3 regions of the Lysinibacillus sp. BS3 genome follow, and region 1 is predicted to be linked to each of the others. Evidence: riboswitches for the same ligand, from Rfam matches in the RefSeq annotation. Region 1 holds a riboswitch; each other region holds the start of a gene.

Region 1 (7,443 bases):
GCAGCCAGCATGGGACGATGTGGCGATTGGCATGTTCACACCACACTTTGAAGGTGTAGATTCACTATTATTAGCAACAGGTATTTTAGGTGCAACCGTTATGCCTCATGCTATTTACTTACATTCTTCTTTAACTCAAAGTCGTATTATTGGTCGAAATGAGGCAGAAAAAAAACGTATTTTCCGTTTTGAATTTATCGATATTATCATCGCTATGATTATTGCTGGTGCCATCAATATGAGCATGCTCATAATTGCCGCAGCCGTATTCCATACCCAAGGCGTTGTAGTTGAAGATTTAGATGTTGCCTATAATGGCTTAAAAGATATTCTGGGCCCAATGGCTGCCATTTCCTTTGGTCTTGGTTTACTTATTGCAGGGCTTGCTAGCTCCTCTGTAGGGACTTTAGCTGGTGACGTAGTGATGCAAGGCTTCATTCAAAGAAAAATACCTCTTTATTTACGTAGAGCGATTACCATGGTGCCACCACTTGCAATCATTGCCTCTGGTGTGAATGCTACCTATGCTCTCGTTCTTAGTCAAGTTGTTTTATCATTTGGTATTGCCTTTGCACTTGTCCCTCTTGTTATGTTTACAAGTAAACGAGACATTATGGGAAGCCTAGTTAATCACCGTATTACAACTGTTTTAGGTTGGTTTGTCGTAGTCGTTGTTGTTACGTTAAATATTTACTTACTGTGGGAAACAATTTTTGGATAACAAAAAGCCAGGTACTCTATAGCAATGAGCACCTGGTATCTTTTTGATTAAACATCCACCTTTTCGATATTTCTAATGGCTAAATAAGCAATACCAAGACCTACGATTGCTAAAGTAATTGGAATAATAATAATATCGTTTAAAGTAAAGTTACCTGAATTTGACGAAGTTACAGACACAATTATAATAGATGAAATGATAGTTGTCGGTATAGAGTATTTTCTCATCCCGAAATACAATGGGATTAAAGCTATACCTGAGGCAGCAATCGCATTCATCAATACAGAAGGTATTTGCTGGATAATTAAAGAACTAGATAGTACATCAGGAATTAATTCATATCGATCGCTTATGATACAAAAAATGGTTGTAATAAGAGCATTGGAGATAATGATCATACTGAAAGTAAATAGCATGACAATAGCAAGCTTTGCGACCATTAATTTCTTTCTACTTATAGGATACATAAAGGCTAATGTAATGGTTTTAAATTTATATTCTCCGATGATTAACTTAGCTATTAACGTAGAAGCAAAAATCATAAAAACTGCTCTTACAAATGAATCAATAACACTGAATGCAACCTCATAATTTTCAAGCCCTGGGTCTCCTTCCACTTTAGAAATAAATAAAATCATAAACAAAAAACCAAGAATAACAAAATTAGCGATAATGGCTCCTTTAACATATGAACCTAAATGAAATTTTTTCATTTCTAAACGCATTAAATTAAGCATGGACAACACCTCCATTGATTAGCTTTAAGAAATAATCCTCTAATGAACTAGTTTTTTTACTAATCTCTTCAATCTCAACGTCATGTTCAATTAATGCTCTCGATAGGCTTTGTTGGGATACTGTTGAGTCGTATATACGTATAGAGTTATCATCCATCAGCTTAAAATTCGTAATGTTTAATTCGCTTTCAATAATAAACGCTGCCTTTTTCCCATCACTTACGATCACTTCCGTATAATTGACCTGATCACGATTAATAGTATCCATTGCTACCTCAGTGATAAGCCTTCCATTCTTAATAACACCTATTGTATCGACCAATTGTTCTATTTCAGCTAGAATATGACTAGAGATAATAATAGTTATGCCGTACTCCTTACAAAGCATCTTGAAAAGCTCTCTTAACTCCTTTATCCCTACTGGGTCCAATCCATTAATTGGTTCGTCTAATATAAGTAACTCTGGCTTTGTAATAATGGCCCTTGCGATGCCTAATCTTTGCTTCATCCCCAGAGAAAAATCTTTAACCTGCTTATTCTCTGTATTCGATAACTTTACTAAATTAAGAACATGTGCAATTTCTTTCTTATCATAATAACCCATGTATTCACAATGTAATTCCAGGGTCTCTCTAGCCGTTAATTTTTCATAAAAAATAGGATATTCAATAATTGTCCCCATTCTTTTTAGTATTTCATAGGATTTGTCCGTCAATTTCGCCCCCAAAATTTCTACATCCCCACTTGTAGGTTTCGTAAGATTAGTTAGCATCTTCATAACAGTCGTTTTACCCGCACCATTAGGACCTAAAAATCCATAAATCTCACCTTTCTTAACGTTCATATTGACAGCAGAAACAACTTCCTTTCCATCGTACACTTTCGTAAGCTGATTTGTTTTTACAATGTATGTCATGTAATTCTCTCCCTCAATTGTGACTAGTTTCATTATAAAAAATGAAACTCTCTATTTTATTACTGCATTCTTACAAATTTCTTAAGTAAAAAAGCCTGCAAAGCATTAAAGCTCTACAAGCATAATGGATTCAATACATCATTCGCTTTAACGAAATCGTAAAAATAGTTTTTTCATAGGGAATACTCGATAAACGGATCGAGCCATTCATTATTTCTACAAGCCGCTTTGTAATCGTTAGTCCCAGACCGCTACCTTGGAAAGATTTATTTCGAGAATCCTCAAGTGTATACATCCTTTCAAAAACGCGATCGATATGGTATTCATCAATGCCCTTGCCACAATCCCACACATCAATATCAATATTGGCTTCATCGTTTCTTATAGTAATTCCAATTACATTGCCATCTGCTCCATATGCAATAGCATTAGACAGTAGATTGTTTAGCACTCTATTTAATGCTTCTTCATTACCAAGTGCATATATGGAGCTTTCAGGGATATCAATTTTAATATCTAATCCCAATGAAGTAACCAAATCGTAAAAAGACAAAACATTTTTTCGGCATATTTCACTGACATTGATTTTAGTGATTGGATAATCTGTGTCCCCAGCCTCTAATTTTGCCAAGTCAAAAAATGTATGAATAATTTTTAATACTTCTAATGTTTTAGCATGTACACCCGTAAGTAAACGTTGCTGTTCCTCGTCACTAATCCCGTTTTGAAGTTGAAGCATTTCAATATAGCCAAGTACAACGGTTAAAGGCGTTTTAAGATCATGTGAAATATTGGCCAACATCTTTTTCATGGAATTTTCCATTTTACGATGTGTAGCCTGAATTTTTTGATGTTGATCTAGCAAAGTATTCAGTGTAATAAGTAACTGTTGAATTTCTGAATTTGTAGTTGTTACTAGAATCTTTTCATACGTCTGTTCATTCACAATTACGTGTAGTTTTCGATGAATATATTGGATAGCACGTTCTTGTTCCTTCTTGATTTTCCATTGAAAAATAAGAATGCCGATTAGCAATACAATGATTAATAATAATAGAAATATCATATATTTTTACCCTTCAAATTTATAGCCGATTCCCCATAGGGTTTTAATATAGTGAGGATGTGACGGATCATCTTCTATTTTTTCACGGAGTCTTCTGATATGTACATTTATAATATTTTCATCTCCATAATAGGCATCCTTCCATATCGTCTGATAAATTTGCTCTTTGGTAAAAACTCTGTGACGATTTGTCACAAACAATTTTAAAATGGAAAATTCCTTTGATGTCAGCTTTATGTCTTGTCCGCTCTTTGTTATTGAGAAATTAACGATATCTATTTTTAAATTATCAATTTCGAGTACCTCTTGCTTTTGTTCAGCTTGACTAGAGTATTTCGTAGCTCTTCTGATAACAGCCTTTACACGTGCTGAAAATTCCAGCATAGAAAAGGGTTTAGCAATATAATCATCTGCCCCTAATCCTAAGCCCAATGCTTTATCAACATCACTGTCTTTTGCAGACATAATAATGATAGGAAGTGCTGCCTGCTCTCTAATAATCTTTAATACTTCCAATCCATTTAATTTAGGTATCATAATATCTAAGATGACCAAATCAAAGATATTTTGCAAACAATTTTGTAATGCCTCTTCGCCATTAGTCGCTGTTGTGACCTGGAAACCTTCCATCGTTAAGTAATTATCAACCATTTCACGAATGGCTTCATCGTCTTCTACAAGTAAAATATGCTTTTGCACTATGATGCACCTCTCCTATCAAACCCAATTTCCATATGTATATTACATTACCATATTTATGATGTATCATTAGAGATTTGTTTATGAGTGTTGAAAAAAGAGCTGCTCCATAAACCATCACTCTTTGGTTTATAGAACAGCTCTATTATTTAATCTTCAACTTTTAAATCACAATCTTCAAGTGGAAGCATTTTTGTTTTGTGCTTTAATTTATAGCCAAACCATAATGCTAAAAATAATGGAATCCCAATATACGAAACAAGGATACCGTACCAATCAAACTTATCGCCTGTAAAGGCTGTGTAATTTTGTCCAATGACTACGATCATACAAACTGTAAAAGCAAATAATGGTCCAAAAGGATATAATTTGGCTTTATAAGGTAATAACTTTGGATCTAAGCCTTGTGCATCAAACGCTCGGCGGAAACGATAATGACTAAACGCAATACCTAGCCATGCAATAAAGCCAGACATTCCAGAAGCATTTAATAGCCAGATATAAACCACTCCATCGCCAAAGAAGGATGCCAAAAATGCTAAACAGCCTACAGCTAATGTTGCCATAAGTGCATAAATCGGAATACCTCTACGACTTAGCTTTGCAAAAAATTTAGGTGCATGTCCATCCACTGCTAATTGCCATAACATACGAGAAGATGCATATAGTCCTGAATTTCCTGCTGACAGCATAGCCGTTAAAATAATGGCATTCATTAATGAAGCAGCAAAGGCAATACCTAGGCGGTCAAACACTAGTGTAAACGGTGATACTGCGATATCTTCTGATAATAAACGTTCGTCTGTAAATGGAATTAACATCCCAATTGCACCAATCGCTAAAATATAAAACAAAAGAATACGCCAAAATACAGATTTAACAGCCTTCGGAATATTTTTACCAGGATCATCTGTTTCACCAGCTGTAATTCCTAATAATTCTGTCCCTTGGAATGAAAATCCTGCAGCTAGGAAAATACCAAATGTAGCAAGGAAGCCACCATGGAATGGCCCATCACTAACAAAGAAATTAGTGAAACCTACAGGAGCCTGCCCACCTAAAATACCAAAAATCATTAGTAAGCTAATGATAATAAAAACAATAACCGTTGCTACTTTAATCATGGCAAACCAATATTCACTTTCACCATAACTTTTTACGGATAGTAAATTAAACGTCAATACAACAGCAATAAATAATACTGTCCAAAGTGCTGATGAGCTATCTGGGAACCAATATTTCATAATTAATGACACAGCAGCAATTTCGGCAGCAATGGTGATTGCCCAGTTATACCAGTAGTTCCAGCCTAATGCAAAGCCCAAGGCAGGATCTACAAATTTGGTTGCATACGTACTAAATGAACCTGAGGATGGCATATAGGCAGCCATTTCCCCTAAGCTTGTCATTAAAAAATACACCATAATACCAATTAAAGCATAGGCAAGCAATGCTCCTCCAGGACCTGCCTGAGCAATTGCTCCTCCACTGGCTAAAAATAGTCCCGTACCAATTGTACCGCCTAAAGAAATCATTGTAATATGACGGCTTTTTAATTCTTTTTTCAGCTTCGGTGCTTTATGTCCGAGCTGATTTACTTTTATTTCACTCACGATATAGCTTCCTTCCTATTTATGAGGCAAAAAAATGCCATCACATATACACTGTGATGGCTACATTAATCCTCAGTTTTTCCTACATGATAGCTCAACACGTTGTGCAAACGTGACAGTTCTGTTCCTTTCGGAGACAGCCCCAGCATGAGGTTTTCAAGTCCCCTCACACTTCGGCAATATTTCCTTTCAACTAATTTCATCAATGCTTGTCATTTCAATTAGCATACTTATAAATATCGCGACCTCTACCTCAATACAAACATGAGGCATATAATTATTAAATTTATGATGTTTATTATACTAACATAAGACCATAGACATTTCAATACAACCATAAATGTTCTGTATTTTATGAATCTTCTACTATTTTTAATAGTGTGATAAAGTGTTATAGTAGTTCAATTAGAATGGTTATTATTAGGGGGGATTTTATTTTGACTACAAATGATCATTCCACTAGTTTTCCAAGTAAAAAAATTAGCTGGAAAGGAACAACCTTACTTTTAGTCTTTGGAGTTATCTTTATAGCCTCTACATTACGAATGCCACTAACTGTTGTTGGCCCAATTATATCCTTTATCCGTGAAGATCTTGGAATATCTAATGTATTGGCAGGCTTTCTAACAACGATACCATTGCTGGCTTTTGCTGTTATATCTCCATTTGCACCAGTTGTAGCACGCAAACTAGGGCTTGAGCTAACATTATTTTTATCAACTTTTCTCTTGGCCTTAGGAATTGTCCTTCGTTCACTTGGTACTACAGAATTACTTCTATTGGGTACTGTGTTAATTGGCGTAGCCATTTCTTTTGGAAATGTACTAATTCCAGGATTATTGAAATTAAAATTTCCCTATCATGTGGGTTTATTAATGGCCTTTTTCACCATGTCCATGAATTTTACTGCAGGCCTTGGTGCTGGTATTAGCTATCCGATAGCTAATTCATCGTTAGGCTGGCAAGGTGCACTTTCCATTGCACTCATACTCGTTCTAATTACAATCTTAATTTGGATACCTCAACTAAAATCAAATAAACCGGAACCAGTTACTACATCTAAGAAGACCAGTACACCTTTATGGAAATCACCTGTTACTTGGGCTGTCACAGGGGCAATGGGTTTACAATCTTTATTATTCTACACAACAGCAGCTTGGATACCTGAGATCTATATTGCTCAAGGTTTAGCCCCTGATAAAGCTGGCTGGATGTTTTCAATCATGCAATTCTCACAAGTACCAATGGCCTTAGCAGTGCCTATTATTGCCGGTAAAATGACTTCTCAACGCCCACTTGTATTGATGTTTACATCCTTCTATTTAGTAGGATTTGTTGGAGTTGTCATGGAATGGACAAGTCTTGGGGTACTGTGGATGGTTCTTCTAGGGTTAGCAGGTGGTTCTTCATTCGCCCTAGCAATGATGTTCTTCACTCTCCGTACTCGTACTGCATTTGAAGCAGCAGATTTATCAGGCTTTGCGCAATCTTTGGGTTATTTATTTGCCGCAATTGGTCCTATTCTTTTTGGCTACTTGCATGATTTATTTGGCGGCTGGAATATTGCGGGATGGCTCTTTGTCGTTGTAGCAATGTTACTCTTCTTTTGCTCAATGAGAGCCTCTAAGGATGAATATGTGCATTAAAATTAAATAAAGCAGGTGGATTAGATTCCTCCATCTGCTCTATTT
Region 2 (7,443 bases), 1.6 Mb from region 1:
CTGCTATTTGATGAAGGATCGACAAGGGACTATCATTTATGTCGGTAAAGCAAAAGTTCTAAAAAACCGTGTACGTTCTTATTTTACGGGAACACATGAAGGGAAAACGCAAAGGCTTGTAGGTGAAATAGAAGATTTTGAGTATATTGTAACGTCATCAAATATTGAAGCACTTATTTTAGAGCTGAATCTCATCAAATTACATGATCCAAAATATAATGTCATGTTAACGGATGATAAGACCTATCCATATTTAAAAATTACGAATGAAAAACATCCTCGTCTGATTACGACACGGAAGGTAAAAAAGGATAAGGCAAAATATTTTGGTCCTTATCCGAATGCCTATGCAGCAAGTGAAACGAAAAAGCTATTGGATCGATTGTATCCGCTGCGCAAATGTGTACAATTACCTTCCAAGGTTTGCTTGTACTATCACATGGGTCAATGCTTAGCACCTTGTGTGAAGGAAATTGATGGTCAGGTTTATCAAGAAATGATTGAGGATATGACGAAGTTTCTAAATGGTGGTGTGGAGGCAGTCAAAAAAGAGCTTGAAGTTAAAATGCTAGCAGCTGCAGAAAACCTAGAATTTGAGCGAGCGAAGGAATTCCGAGACCAAATTGCCCATATTGATACGGTTATGCAGAAACAAAAAATAGTTTCAAGTGATACTACAAATCGAGATGTATTTGGCTATGCTGTTGAAAAAGGATGGATGTGTGTTCAGGTTTTCTTTGTGCGTCAAGGAAAGCTGATTGAGCGCGATGTCTCAATTTTTCCCATCTATCAAGATGCAGAGGAAGAATTTTTAACATTTGTTGGGCGCTTTTATGAAAAGCCAGAGCATATTAAGCCAAAAGAAATTTTTATTCCACAAGCCATTGATGCAGCTATCTTAACAGAATTATTAGAAATTAAAGTGCTCACACCGAAAAGAGGTCAAAAGAAGGAATTGGTTGAATTAGCTACCAAAAATGCTGAAATTGCTGTGGCAGCTAAATTCCAGCTAATAGAGCGTCAGGAAGAACGTACGATTGGTGCTTGTGAGGCACTTGGTGAAGCAATGGGTATTAGTTCACCTTTACGAATTGAAGCTTTTGATAATAGTCATATGCATGGAACGGATGCAGTGTCTGCTATGGTTGTTTTCATTGATGGGAAGCCTGCGAAAAAGGAGTACCGAAAATATAAAACGCGTACAGCAGCCAAGCATGATGATTACGGTGCAATGCAGGAGGTTATACGTCGTCGCTATATACGTGTTTTAAAGGAAGGACTACCATTACCAGATTTAGTCTTAATTGATGGTGGTAAGGGACAAATGGAAGTAGCCCGTGAAGTACTAGAAGATGAGCTTGGTCTTGTTATACCGATTGCTGGTTTAGCCAAGGATGATAAGCATAATACATCTCAGCTCTTGTTTGGTGATCCACCAGAAGTGATTAGCTTAAAACGTACAAGTGATGGCTTTTATTTATTACAACGAATTCAAGACGAAGTCCATCGCTTTGCTATTACCTTCTTGCGTCAACAGCATGAGAAGCATGCCATTCAATCTGTATTAGATCATATTGAAGGGGTAGGACCAAAACGAAAGCAACAGCTGCTTAAACATTTCGGTTCAGTCAAAAAAATTCGAGAGGCGAGCGAGCTAGCATTACAGGAGGCTGGGATGCCCGCTAATTTAGCAAGCCAAATTTTTAGCTATTTTCAGCAACAATCATTGTCAAAGGAATAGGCATGTGCTATGGTTATAAATAACATTGTTTTCAATGTTATGGAGAGCCAACTGCGTGACTAGTTTGTTTACGCTAAGGCTTAATGAATTGAATACATTCACTTTAAAGTGATGATAGAGGTGCAAGATTCAAGAGTAACACGATGGAGGATGGACAAGTCCAGAGATATTGTGTGAAAGGGGAGCTTGCCGAAGTACAGTATTGTTGTTCCATTGCTGTACTGGTTTTGCATTTAAGAAATGTAAGACTGTCGATTCTAAACGTTTCGGAGAGCTATCACACATGCGCAAGTTACGATTATTGTACATGTTATAGGCAGCTTTCACGTTATGTGGAGGCTGCCTTTTAGTTTTCTAGAAACGGTTTTACCCCCCATAATTTGGTGAAATACATGAACTGGAAGGGAGAACGAAAGAAATGGCTAAAATCGTGATGAAGTTTGGAGGAGCTGCATTAGCTTCTTCTGAACAAATCCAAGAGGCTGCTAGGAAAGCGATTGCTGAAAAGGACAAAGGATTGGATGTAGTAGTGGTCGTTGCAGCAATGGGACACACTGCGAAAGAGATGAAAATGATGGTACACCAACTAACTGACGATGTGTCGAAAAGAGAATTAGATGCAGTTTTGTCAACTGGCTCTCAATTATCTAGTGCTTTATTTGCCATCGCTTTGCAGGAAGCAGGCTATGAGGCTGTGTCTCTAACTGGATGGCAAGCTGGTATACATACGGATGGTATGTATCGACAGGCTCGTATCGACTATATAGATATTAGTCGTATGGAAGAACATTTTGCACAGGGACAAATTGTGGTTATTGCTGGAGAACAAGGGATTGACGAAGTGCACAATATCACCACGCTTGGGAAAGGTGGAGCTGAAACAACTGCTGTTGCACTTGCCATAGCGTTGGAAGCGGAGAGAGTAGATATGTATACAAATGTGGACGGTGTTTATACAGCAGATCCACGATATGTTCCCAATGCCCAAAAGCTTCAAGAAATTTCCTATGATGAAATGTTGGAATTATCGAATTTAGGGTCTCATATCATACATCCTCGTGCGGTGGAGTTAGCGAAGAAATTTCAAATGCCTGTTATTATACGTTCAAGTTTAATAGAATCAGTAGGCACTTTATTGAAGGAGGAAGTGGAAATGGAAAAAAATTTAGTCGTTCGTGGTGTTGCATTTGAATCAGATATTATTCGTTTAACAGTAGGGTATGATGCTTTTTCCAATGCTTCATTAGCAGATATATTTACGGTTCTTGCAGAGAACCGTATTAATGTAGATATTATTGTCCAAGCCATTATTGATGGGTTGAAGCCAACTGTATCGTTTTCCATTTTAAAAGAGGAATTTGCGGAAGCATTACGTGTTTTAGAGGATAGTAAATTATCACTTGGATTTAGTTTTGCTGACTTCGAAATTGGACTAGCAAAAGTTTCTATTATTGGTTCAGGCATGGCTTCTAATCCAGGCGTTGCTGCTCGTATGTTTGATCGGTTACGTCGTGAAAATATCCCTGTAAAAATGGTTAGTACTTCTGAAATAAAAGTGTCCGTTGTTGTACCACAGGATGATATGATCCAAGCAGCTAATGCTCTCCATGATGAGTTTAATTTAGAGCAAGCACTTTACATATAATAATAGAAGAAACAGCATTTTATGTAATTGACCGAAATAAAAGGAAGAAAAAAGAAGGATTGTCATCCCATTCTTTAATGGGAAACAATCCTTTTTAATTATTCTGAGGGAATGGTATTCATAATACGTTCTTTAACGTCCCATTTGACTGTAAACATGACGTATTGTTGCTTTTCCCGTTTTTCATTATAGCATTCTGTCAGATAGCCTTTAGCTAGTTGAATTTGCTCTGCTATAAATCCTGCTTCAAGTTTAAAGCTGCGCTGCTTTATTTGAAGAATTTCAGGGTCATTTGTCAACTGGAAAATACGTCCATCTTTTGATTCCTTTATGAGTTCTAATGTACCCCAGCAGGCATCTGCGAAAAATGCGATAAGTTCATCTTGACTTTTACATGGGAACTTGCGAGCAAGCTCTTTACCTGCCCAATAAAGGACGTCATCTTCATGTTTACCGAGTATAGAAGATAGAATATGATCACGAATGATCTCATAGCCAAATGATGAGATTGTAGGAGATGGAGTGTTTAACATTGTTATCCTTCTTTCTTAGAATTTTCTTAAAATTTAACGGTAATAAAGTAATGATAGATTTTTCGAGAAAAAACGACGCATCATGTACTAGATTAGTTCTTTAATAAGCTCTATGAAAAACTCCGAGTTGCCTTGACGCTCGTAGCTCTTGAGAGTACAATAAACATGTCATAATATTGTACCATGATGAAATACACAGTCAATGAAGTATCATTTACAAAATGATGACTTCTTTTGTTGTGCTATTTTAAGTACTAAGGGGGGTAACAGTCTTGTCGAAAGATCGAGAGTTTTTATGGCGTCGCTTACATTCTCTACTTGGGATCATTCCAGTAGGTCTGTTTTTAACGATGCACCTGTTCATTAACTTTACAGCAACAGGCGGGGCAGAAAGTTACAACGATGCTACCGCAGTAATGGAAAAGATTCCATTCCTTATCCTAGTTGAATGGATTGTCATCTATATTCCATTAATGTTCCACGCATTCTATGGTGTCTACATTGCATTCACTGCTACACCAAACACAGGACGTTTCAGCACGTACCGTAACTGGATGTTCTCTTTACAACGTTTTACTGGTGTATTCTTAGTGATATTTATTGCATGGCATATTTTCCAAACTCGTATTCAAAAAGCACTTGGCACACACGTTGATTACGACATGATGGCGAATATTGTTGCTAATCCATTCATGCTTGGATTCTACATTGTTGGTATTTTATCAGCAACTTTCCACTTATCTAACGGTTTATGGGCATTCCTAGTAAGCTGGGGTATTACACAATCTCCTCAGTCTCAAAAGATCGCTACTTACGTAACAAACATTCTTTTCGTAATTCTAAGTGTAGTTGGTGTGGCTGCTATTTTAGCTTTCGTATAATTCAATAGAAGCTACGATAGAGCACATGCAATCATTGCAATTTTTTAAGAGGAGTGAGAAATAATCATGGCGAAAAGCAAAATAATTGTTGTCGGCGGTGGTCTTGCCGGTCTGATGGCAACGATTAAAGCAGCTGAAGTTGGTACTGAAGTTGATTTATTCTCATTAGTTCCTGTAAAACGCTCACACTCTGTTTGTGCGCAAGGCGGAATTAATGGTGCGGTAAATACTAAAGGTGAAGGGGATTCTCCATGGATCCACTTTGATGATACAGTTTATGGTGGGGACTTCCTAGCGAACCAACCACCAGTTAAAGGTATGTGTGATGCAGCACCTGGCATTATCCACTTAATGGACCGTATGGGTGTTATGTTCAACCGTACACCAGAAGGACTTTTAGATTTCCGTCGTTTTGGTGGTACTTTAATGCACCGTACAGCTTTCTCTGGTGCAACAACAGGTCAACAATTACTTTATGCGCTAGATGAGCAAGTTCGTTCTCATGAAGTAGCTGGTTTAGTAAATAAATATGAACACTGGGAATTCCTTGGTGTTATTATCGATGAAGACGGCGTTTGTCGTGGTATCGTAGCGCAAGATATGCGTACAGAAGAAATTAAATCATTCCGTGCAGACGCTGTTATTATGGCGACTGGTGGCCCTGGTATTATCTTCGGTAAAACAACAAACTCTGTTATTAACACAGGTTCTGCTGCATCTATCGTTTATCAACAAGGTGCTTCATATGCAAATGGTGAGTTCATTCAAATTCACCCAACAGCGATTCCTGGAGATGACAAAAACCGTCTAATGTCAGAATCAGCTCGTGGTGAAGGTGGTCGTATTTGGACTTACAAAGACGGTAAACCTTGGTACTTCCTAGAAGAGAAATACCCAGCTTATGGTAACTTAGTACCACGTGATATTGCGACACGTGAAATTTTCGACGTTTGTGTAAACCAAAAACTTGGTATCAATGGCGAAAACATGGTATACCTAGATCTTTCACATAAAGATCCACATGAATTGGACGTTAAACTTGGTGGTATCATCGAAATCTACGAAAAATTCGTAGGGGATGACCCACGTAAATTACCAATGAAAATTTTCCCAGCAGTTCACTATTCAATGGGTGGATTATGGGTTGACTACAATCAAATGACTGAAATTCCTGGTCTATTTGCAGCAGGTGAATGTGATTACTCTCAACATGGTGCAAACCGTCTTGGTGCAAACTCATTATTATCTGCTATCTACGGTGGTATGGTTGCAGGACCAAACGCAGTAGACTATGTAAAACACCTTAAAAAGCATGCTGAAGATCTTCCACAAGAGATTTACGATGCTCGTGTAAAAGAGGAACAAGCGAAATGGGATGCTATCATGAAAATGGAAGGCACAGAAAACGCTTACTTACTGCATAAAGAGCTTGGTGAAATGATGACTGCTACAATGACTGTAGTACGTTACAATGATCAGCTTGAAGATACATTGAAAAAACTTGATGAGCTTACTGAGCGTTGGAACAACATCAACATCAATGATACGCAAAAATGGAGCAATCAAGGCGCACACTTTACACGTCAGCTTAAAAATATGTTAGTGCTTGCAAAAGTAATGACAAAAGGTGCACTATTACGTAATGAATCTCGTGGTGCACACTATAAACCTGATTTCCCTAACCGTGATGATGAGAACTTCTTAAAAACAACAATGGCGAAGTTTGACCCAGCTACTGGTAATCCAATCATCACGTACCAAGAAGTCGACGTTTCATTAATCCCACCACGTAAACGCGACTACTCTGCGAAAGGAGACTAAAAGTTATGCAAATCGCAGCTAATACTGGAAGAATGGTCAAAGTGGAAATCTTACGTCAAGATACACAAGGCGGCAATAGCTACTGGCAAAAATTCCAAGTGCCTTACCGTCATGGTATGAACGTAATTTCAATTTTAATGGAAATTCAAAAAAATCCTGTTACTGAAGATGGTGTAAACACATCACCAGTATCATGGGATATGAACTGTTTAGAAGAAGTTTGTGGTGCATGTTCAATGGTGATCAATGGCCGTCCACGTCAATCATGTTCTACACTAGTAGACCAATTGACAGAGCCGATTAAATTGGAGCCAATGAAAACATTCCCTGTTATTCGTGACCTACAAGTTGACCGTGAACGTATGTTCAACGCGCTTAAAAAAGTTAAAGCATGGGTACCAATCGATGGTACGTATGATTTAGGTGAAGGTCCACGTATGCCAGAAGGTAAACGTCAATGGGCTTATGAACTATCTAAATGTATGACTTGTGGTGTATGTATGGAAGCATGTCCAAACGTGTCTGAAAAAGCTTCATTCATCGGACCAGCTCCATTATCACAAGTACGTCTTTTCAACACTCACCCAACTGGTGCTATGATTAAAGATGAACGTTTAAATGCGATTATGGGTGACGGTGGCCTTGCAAACTGTGGTAACTCTCAAAACTGTGTTGCTGCATGTCCAAAAGGTATTCCTTTAACAACATCCATCGCTTCATTAAACCGTGCAACTACAGTGCAAATGTTCCGTAACTTCTTCGGTTCTGACCACTACGTAGACTAATATACGGACAAGCTGAACTCCCTTACACGAAGTGTAA
Region 3 (7,443 bases), 2.0 Mb from region 1:
CAGCAACTAATATTGATTCATCAGTGATTTTCACATATTGATTTTTAGATTCCTTCATATAGCCTTCTTTGTTTAAATAGGCTTTTAATTTTGATTTTTTCTCAAAGACTTTTTCTTTCACTTTCTGTTCACTTACTGGTTCATCCATATTTTTTGTAATAGACACCAGAAAAATTTTCGTCATCCTATATCCCCCTTTGTATCAGTTACGAATTCATTTGGAAAAAGTTTCATACAAGACTCATTCATTTTGGATGAAGATGCTCTTCTTAGAGAATAAACCTCTCCTTTTCGAGTTGGAGCCGCTCATGGATCTCACTTAACCGCTCGCTTTGAGGCAGAAGCCGCTCTTGAATCAAATTACGCTCCTCTATTCAGGGACCAAGATGCAAAAAATCCTCATTCCCATGTCAGAATGGCTCCTTAGGATAGCAAAACCGACTTATTCATCGAAACAACTCACTTATTCTATGTATTATCATTGAGAAAGTTCACAAATAGCAGTAAAATTTATGTAAGGGATTAATTTTCAATGAAACTTTATGTCGATTATTTCGTATAAGAAGATAGACATATTGAAAAGCAAGGAGGATGAAACAATGCTTAGTGTCGGACAGTTTTTCTCTAGACATAGTACCAGCTTTCTTATTTCGCTCACAACTGTTTCTATCGCAGCAATTGCGGCAAATCCTGGATTCTTCCTTGGTGGTTTACTGTTTGCGGGTTCCTATGCGACGAGTACAGCGTTGCTGAAACATAGACAAAAAAAGAAAGTCATGCAAATAGCAGGCATCACAAAAGAAGAATTCAAACACATTGAAACACAAGTATTAACAGCTAATAAGCATATTCAAACATTGAGTCAAAACTATTTACGTGTACGTTCTGTTTCAGCGTTTAAACAACTACTTGAAATGACGCGTATCTCCAAAAATATCGTCAAAATCGTCAAGACAGACCCACGTAAATTTTATAATGTGGAACCATTTTTCTATGCACACTTACCTTCTGCTGTAGAATTAACGGATAAATATACAATGCTTTCCAAGCAGCCAGTGAAGGATAAGGAAATTCAATTAACTTTATCCAAAACACGTGAAACCCTAACTGATTTGAATGACACAATTCAAATTGATTTGAAGGATGCGCTTGCAAATGATATCGATCATCTGCAAATGGAGATTGAATTCGCAAATCGTTCCAATCTTAGACGTAGAGAACAATTGGACTGGCGAGGCGATGATAAATGACAGCAAACGAACACGCATTTCAACTAAATACCATACCAGGGCTTTCTCCACTAGTCCAATCCTATTTAGAAACAACTCCGCAAAACGAGGCGATGGCGACTTATGAAACGCTATCGCCTCTTGCACAAAGTCGTGCATTACTGTATGCCAGTCAAATCAATTTGACTGATTTTGAATCATTGCTGTCCCTTGGGCAAGATTCACAGCGAGCTCTGTCTCAATTTGCCGACCGCATGCTTGCTCAAGTAAAGCAAAAGGATGTCACTAAAATTGGTCAAATGCTGGATTCTTTAATGCAGACGTTAGATCGAGTAGATCCGACTGCTTTGGAACCAAAAAAGCAAACCTTTTTCAAAAAAATCTTTGGCAAAACCGAGCCTAATGTGAAGCAAACACTCACAGAATTTGAACGTATTAGTATACAGGTGGAACGCATTGGCGTTCAGCTAGAACGTGCACAGCTTCAGCTGATAAAAGATGTTGAAAACTTAGAGGCGCTTTATGCCCATAATCGAGGATTTTTTGAGGAATTGGCAACGGCGATTGCCGCAGGTCAAATGAAAAAGCAGCAAGCCATTGAGGTAGAGCTACCTGCACAAATAACGAGTGTCCAAGCTACCAAACAGCCACTTGCGATCCAGCAATTAAATGACTTTGCTGCTCAAATCGAAAGACTCGATCAACGTATTTATGATTTACAAGTATCACAGCAAGTCGCTCTGCAAACAGCTCCTCAAATCCGTATGATTCAGCAGGCCAATCAAACATTAGCTGAAAAAATTGAGTTTTCTATCGTTACCTTGATTCCGCTCTGGAAAAACCAACTGGCGATGATGCTATCGATGCATATGGATCATCATTATGCACGTTTAGAGGAGCGATTATCAAGGGCTCATGATCGCTTCTCAAGTCCCACGTTTGAACAGCAAGTTTCGAAGTTTAAAGAAACACAGCAAGAGCTGCAAACAGCAATTAAAGATGTCTTTGCCCTGCATACCGCAACTGAACAAGAGAAACAACAGCTACAGGATGTGGCGGGTGCTAGCAGCTATCAGCGAGATTAACAAAAAAATGGGTGGCTCAGCAAATGTTCTGAACCACCCTGTTTGTTTTTATTCAAAATAATCTTTATAGTAGCCACCGACATTACCTGTGTTGTCGATGATAAAAACGAACTCTTCTGTTTCATTTTTCACTTCATACTCTTTTCCTACTGTTAATACGTTTGATACTAAGTATTTCGATGCATTTGTATGTTTGCAAGTAACCGTTCGTAATGTTGGCGCATCTTTCCATTTTAAATGTAACATATTCTCTCTACCTCTCTTTACTAGCAAAAGCTAATGTCTATTGCTTATTTTATAATATTTTTGGTCTTTTGTGGAGAAAAAAGAAATACTATACCTATTCTATCCAAAAAAAATGAATATTTGAGGTGTTATGATGAGTTTTGGTGGTGTACCGCAATGGTTTTTTATCATTGCTGTAGCATTCGCAATCTGCTTTGTACTTTATGCAGAATGGAATTCTAGAAAATAAGTGAGTCCAACAGGTTGGACTCACTTTTTTGTGCTTATTTTAATGTACGCTTTAAAAATTCCTTCGTACGTTCATGTTGTGGATTGACTAATACTTGTGCTGGAGGGCCTTCTTCCACAATTACACCTTTATCCATAAAGACAACACGATCTGCTACTTCTTTGGCAAATTCCATCTCATGTGTCACGATGAGCATCGTATTGCCCTCGTTTGCTAGCTGACGCATTACCTTTAATACCTCACCCACCATTTCTGGGTCTAATGCGGATGTTGGCTCATCGAATAGCATTACATCAGGATTCATTGATAAGGCACGAGCGATGGCCACACGCTGCTTTTGTCCACCTGAGAGTTGACGGGGCTTGGCATTCACATATTGATCCATGCCAACGATTTTCAAGTATTTAAGCGCCGTTTCTTCTGCTTCTTTTTTCGAACGTTTTAACACTTTGATTTGGCCCACCGTGCAATTACTTATGACATTGTGGTTGTTAAATAAATTGAACTGCTGGAACACCATGCCTAAATGTGTGCGATATTCTTGAATATTGTGCTTTTCATCTAGGATGTCTTCCCCTTTATAAATAATTTGACCGCCACTTGGCGTTTCTAATAAATTTATGCAACGAAGCAATGTGGATTTACCAGAGCCAGAGGAGCCAATTAAACAAACTACCTCTCCTTTTTCCACTTGGAAATTCACATCTTTTAACACTTGGTTACGTCCAAATGATTTACTTAAATGCTCGATTTTAATGACTGCCATTTGTGCGTCCCCCTATACGGCTTCTTTTTGTTCTTTTTGATAGGCATCAGGACCATCTAGACGTTTTTCAACATACAGAAGGATGCGAGATGCGGTAAATGTCATGATGAAATAAAGAACACATGCAACGAAGAATGATTCGAAATAACGGAAGTTGTTACCCGAAATTGATTTTGTTTGGAAGAATAATTCCGTTACTCCAATGACATTTAATACGGCTGTATCTTTAATATTCATGATTAATTGGTTACCTGTCGCTGGTAAAACATTACGCGCTACTTGTGGTAAGACAACATGAAGCATAATTTGGAAGTGATTCATGCCAATTGCTGATGCTGCCTCGTATTGACCATTATCAATGGATACAATACCGCCACGAACAATTTCTGCCATATAGGCCCCTGTATTGAGGGAAACGACTAAAATACCTGCTGTAATAAAGTGCATATCGATACCGAATGCGATATCTAATCCGTAGTAGACAACCATAGCTTGTACAATCATTGGTGTACCACGGAAAAATTCAACATAGCATGTTAGTATAAAATTAATGAGCTTTAAGCTATAAAATTTCACACCTTTTTTACGAACTGGAATCGTATGCATAATTCCGATGAAAAATCCGATAAATGCACCAATAATTGTACTAATACTCGAAATCAGTAACGTATAATACGCACCTCGTAAAAACATTTGCCAGTTGTTTTCAATAATTGAAAGTATCCATTCAAGACTCATGATGTTCCTCCTAACAATGTCATCTTGCTCGCTTATTTCTTTTGTGTCCTAGCTCTTTCTACCATTCTATGATTTGTCACGCTAGGACATTATCATTATGTAGAGAGGTTCTCATTTTGATAATGATGAAATGATCATGCACGGACTAATTGCTAGTCCGTGCCATGTCATTATTGTGCTGCGGGTTGTTGAGAAATAGCTTCTTCCATAATCGCTTGACGATCATCTTCTGAAATGCCTTTTAGGATTTCATTGATTTTTTCACGATTTGCATCATCTTTACGTAAGCCTACAGCAATTGAAGTATTTGATAGGTCTGTATCAAAGCCTTCTTCAAATGCTACATATGTGAATTTATCGTTGGCAGCAGAAGCGGAAATGCCCTCTGGACGTTCAGCTACATAGCCATCAATTTTACCTGCTTCTAACGCCACACGCATTGCTGGGAAGCTCTCCATTGCTGTTTGCTTTTCTACGCCTTTAATTTGATCGATAACTGTGTAGTTTGATGTATTTAATTGTGATGTAATTTTAGCACCTGAGAAGTCTTGAATCGATTTTGCGCCTTCATATTTGCTACCTTTTTTAATAACCATAACAAAATCAGAAGTATAATAGTTTTCTGTAAAATCAATTGTTTTCTTACGTTCTTCTGTTGGTGACATACCTGCAATAATTGCATCAATTTTGTTTGATTGTAGCGCTGGAACTAAACCGTCCCACTCCATTTTAACAATGACTAACTCTTTGCCTAGACCTTCAGCGATTTTCTTTGCCATTTGTACATCATAGCCACCTGCATACTCTGCATTATCCGCAATTTTCACTGCACCATTTGCATCGTCTTGCTGTGTCCAGTTGAACGGTGGGTAGCCAGCCTCCATTCCAATTCGGAATTCACCGCCACCTTCTTCTTTGTCAGTTCCAGCATCACTTGAACCGCCCTCTTTTTTGTCACTTGTGCCACATGCAGCTAGCACAATTGCCGTCATGATAGAGATCATTACTAACAACCATTTTCTTTTCATGAAAAACTCCCCTTTTCTGTAAAAAAATAAGACAACTGTACTAAAAAAGACCTAAGTTTATTGAACTTAGGTCTTACCTTTTATGACAGTTGCCCAAATCCTCACTATAATTTCCATGTTTCCGAGATAGCACAACCTAGTAAATCTGGAAATCCATTTACTAGGACAGTCCTGCACTTATTCACTGCAGACCCAGTATAAAAGTACGAGCTCCTTTTATACTTCGGCGATATTTCCTTCTTCATTGCGTCTTCGCTTGCTTTTACTCAACAATGAACTAATAAATACCGCGCCTCTACCTCACTGGTAACAATTCGTGAGGTTTGTTTATTTAATTGATATTTAGATACTACTATAAAACTAATATGTTCGTCAAGACGATTTTAACATTTTTCTGACTAATGACAATATTAGGATATTGTGCGTTCTGCTTCCACTTTAAATCGTTGAACTTTTGTTGATATTTCTGAAAATTACAACAAATATTTATTATAGAGTATGTTCTACATATGAGAAAAGTTGCGTTTTTTTCTTTCTTTGCTCCTCTAAACGATGTAACATTCGTACTCTTTCAAGCATAGAATCGGTCAATACCTTTCGTCATACAAAAAAACCCTGCTGAACAGTGTTCGCAGGGTTTAATGGGATTATGAATTTAATAATAAATCTTCAGGATTTTCGATTAATTCTTTAACTGTTTTTAAGAATCCTACAGAATCTTTACCATCGATGATACGGTGATCGTATGAAAGTGCTACATACATCATTGGACGGATTTGAACTTCACCATTTACTGCAACTGGACGGTTTACAATTGAGTGCATACCTAAAATACCAGCTTGTGTACCGTTCATAATTGGTGTTGACATTAATGAACCGAATACACCACCATTTGTGATTGTGAATGATCCACCAGCCATGTCATTTAAGCCTAATTTTTTATCACGAGCTTTTGTCGCTAAGTTAGCAATATCTTTTTCGATTTCTGCAAAGTTTTTGCTATTAGCATCGCGTACAACTGGTACGACTAAACCTTCTTCAGTCGATACAGCAATACCGATATCAAAGAAGTTATTTAAATGAATCTCATCGCCAGAGATTTGAGCGTTTACGTATGGGTATTTTTTCAGTGCTGCAACAACAGCTTTAGTGAAGAATGACATGAAACCAAGTTTGATGTCGTTTGCTTTTACAAACTCTTCTTGTTTACGTTTACGAAGTGCCATGATGTTTGTCATGTCAATTTCGTTGAATGTTGTTAACATTGCTGTTGATTGTTTAACTTCTAATAAACGTTTTGCAATTGTTTGGCGACGACGGCTCATTTTTTCAATTGTTACACGGTCAGAATTAGCTGCTGGTGTGAATACTACTGGGCCACCTGAAGTTGCTACGGATGTAGGTGCTGCTGCTACAGCTGGTGCTGTACCATGAGCTGCTACATCTTGTACACGTACACGTCCTTGTGGATCTACTGGAGATACCGCTGCAAGGTCAATACCTTTTTCACGTGCAAGACGACGTGCTGCTGGAGATGCAACTACACGCTCACCAGAAGTTTCTTCTACTACTGGAGCTGCTGCAACTGGTGCAGGTGCTGCTTGTGGCGCTGCTGGTGCAGGTGCTGCCTCAGTTGGTGCTGCCGCTGCTGGAGCTGCTGCTGCTGGAGCTGCTGCTGCGCCTTCGCCTGCTTCTACTACTGCGATAACTTGACCAACTAGTACAGTATCGCCTTCTTCAGCTAAAATTTGTGTTAATACACCTGCTTCTTCAGAAATGATCTCAGCGTTTACTTTATCTGTTTCAAGTTCAACGATGAATTCACCTTTTTCAACGCGATCGCCCACTTTTTTTACCCACTGTGCGATACTACCTTCTGTAATCGATTCTGCTAATTCAGGGACTTTAATTTCAGCCACTTTCATTTCCTCCTTTGATTAACGTGCATGACGCACATAGAAGGGCTACTGCTTAAGGGCAAGTAGCCCGGTTTCAAAAATTGATATATGTTATTTAACCTTTACTGGCTCAGCAACCGCTTCTTCAATAAGAGCTGCTTGTGCTGCTTTATGAGAATCTGCATCCCCTTCAGAAGTTGAGCTCATTGCAGGACGGCCTACAT

Evidence for each region. Region 1 has a riboswitch for lysine ahead of AAJG31_RS12140 (amino acid permease). Riboswitches for the same ligand answer to the same signal wherever they lie in the genome.
Region 2: another riboswitch for lysine. It lies ahead of AAJG31_RS20055 (aspartate kinase); the one in region 1 lies ahead of AAJG31_RS12140 (amino acid permease).
Region 3: another riboswitch for lysine. It lies ahead of AAJG31_RS02280 (transporter substrate-binding domain-containing protein); the one in region 1 lies ahead of AAJG31_RS12140 (amino acid permease).

What each region holds. Positions count from the first base shown of each region.
Region 1 is NZ_CP154860.1:2,464,362-2,471,804, forward strand. It holds gene AAJG31_RS12115 (Nramp family divalent metal transporter) at 1-721, shown strand, start outside; gene AAJG31_RS12120 (ABC transporter permease) at 769-1,458, opposite strand; gene AAJG31_RS12125 (ABC transporter ATP-binding protein) at 1,451-2,374, opposite strand; gene AAJG31_RS12130 (sensor histidine kinase) at 2,505-3,440, opposite strand; gene AAJG31_RS12135 (response regulator transcription factor) at 3,447-4,139, opposite strand; gene AAJG31_RS12140 (amino acid permease) at 4,289-5,752, opposite strand; lysine riboswitch at 5,835-6,011, opposite strand; gene AAJG31_RS12145 (MFS transporter) at 6,190-7,398, shown strand.
Region 2 is NZ_CP154860.1:4,046,734-4,054,176, forward strand. It holds gene uvrC (excinuclease ABC subunit UvrC) at 1-1,741, shown strand, start outside; lysine riboswitch at 1,849-2,026, shown strand; gene AAJG31_RS20055 (aspartate kinase) at 2,160-3,386, shown strand; gene AAJG31_RS20060 (YslB family protein) at 3,485-3,919, opposite strand; gene AAJG31_RS20065 (succinate dehydrogenase cytochrome b558 subunit) at 4,192-4,800, shown strand; gene sdhA (succinate dehydrogenase flavoprotein subunit) at 4,867-6,621, shown strand; gene sdhB (succinate dehydrogenase iron-sulfur subunit) at 6,627-7,406, shown strand.
Region 3 is NZ_CP154860.1:441,642-449,084, forward strand. It holds gene AAJG31_RS02250 (hypothetical protein) at 1-184, opposite strand, end outside; gene AAJG31_RS02255 (5-bromo-4-chloroindolyl phosphate hydrolysis family protein) at 600-1,250, shown strand; gene AAJG31_RS02260 (toxic anion resistance protein) at 1,247-2,314, shown strand; gene AAJG31_RS02265 (DUF6501 family protein) at 2,363-2,560, opposite strand; gene AAJG31_RS02270 (amino acid ABC transporter ATP-binding protein) at 2,824-3,555, opposite strand; gene AAJG31_RS02275 (amino acid ABC transporter permease) at 3,568-4,293, opposite strand; gene AAJG31_RS02280 (transporter substrate-binding domain-containing protein) at 4,464-5,321, opposite strand; lysine riboswitch at 5,441-5,627, opposite strand; gene odhB (2-oxoglutarate dehydrogenase complex dihydrolipoyllysine-residue succinyltransferase) at 5,969-7,240, opposite strand; gene AAJG31_RS02290 (2-oxoglutarate dehydrogenase E1 component) at 7,331-7,443, opposite strand, start outside.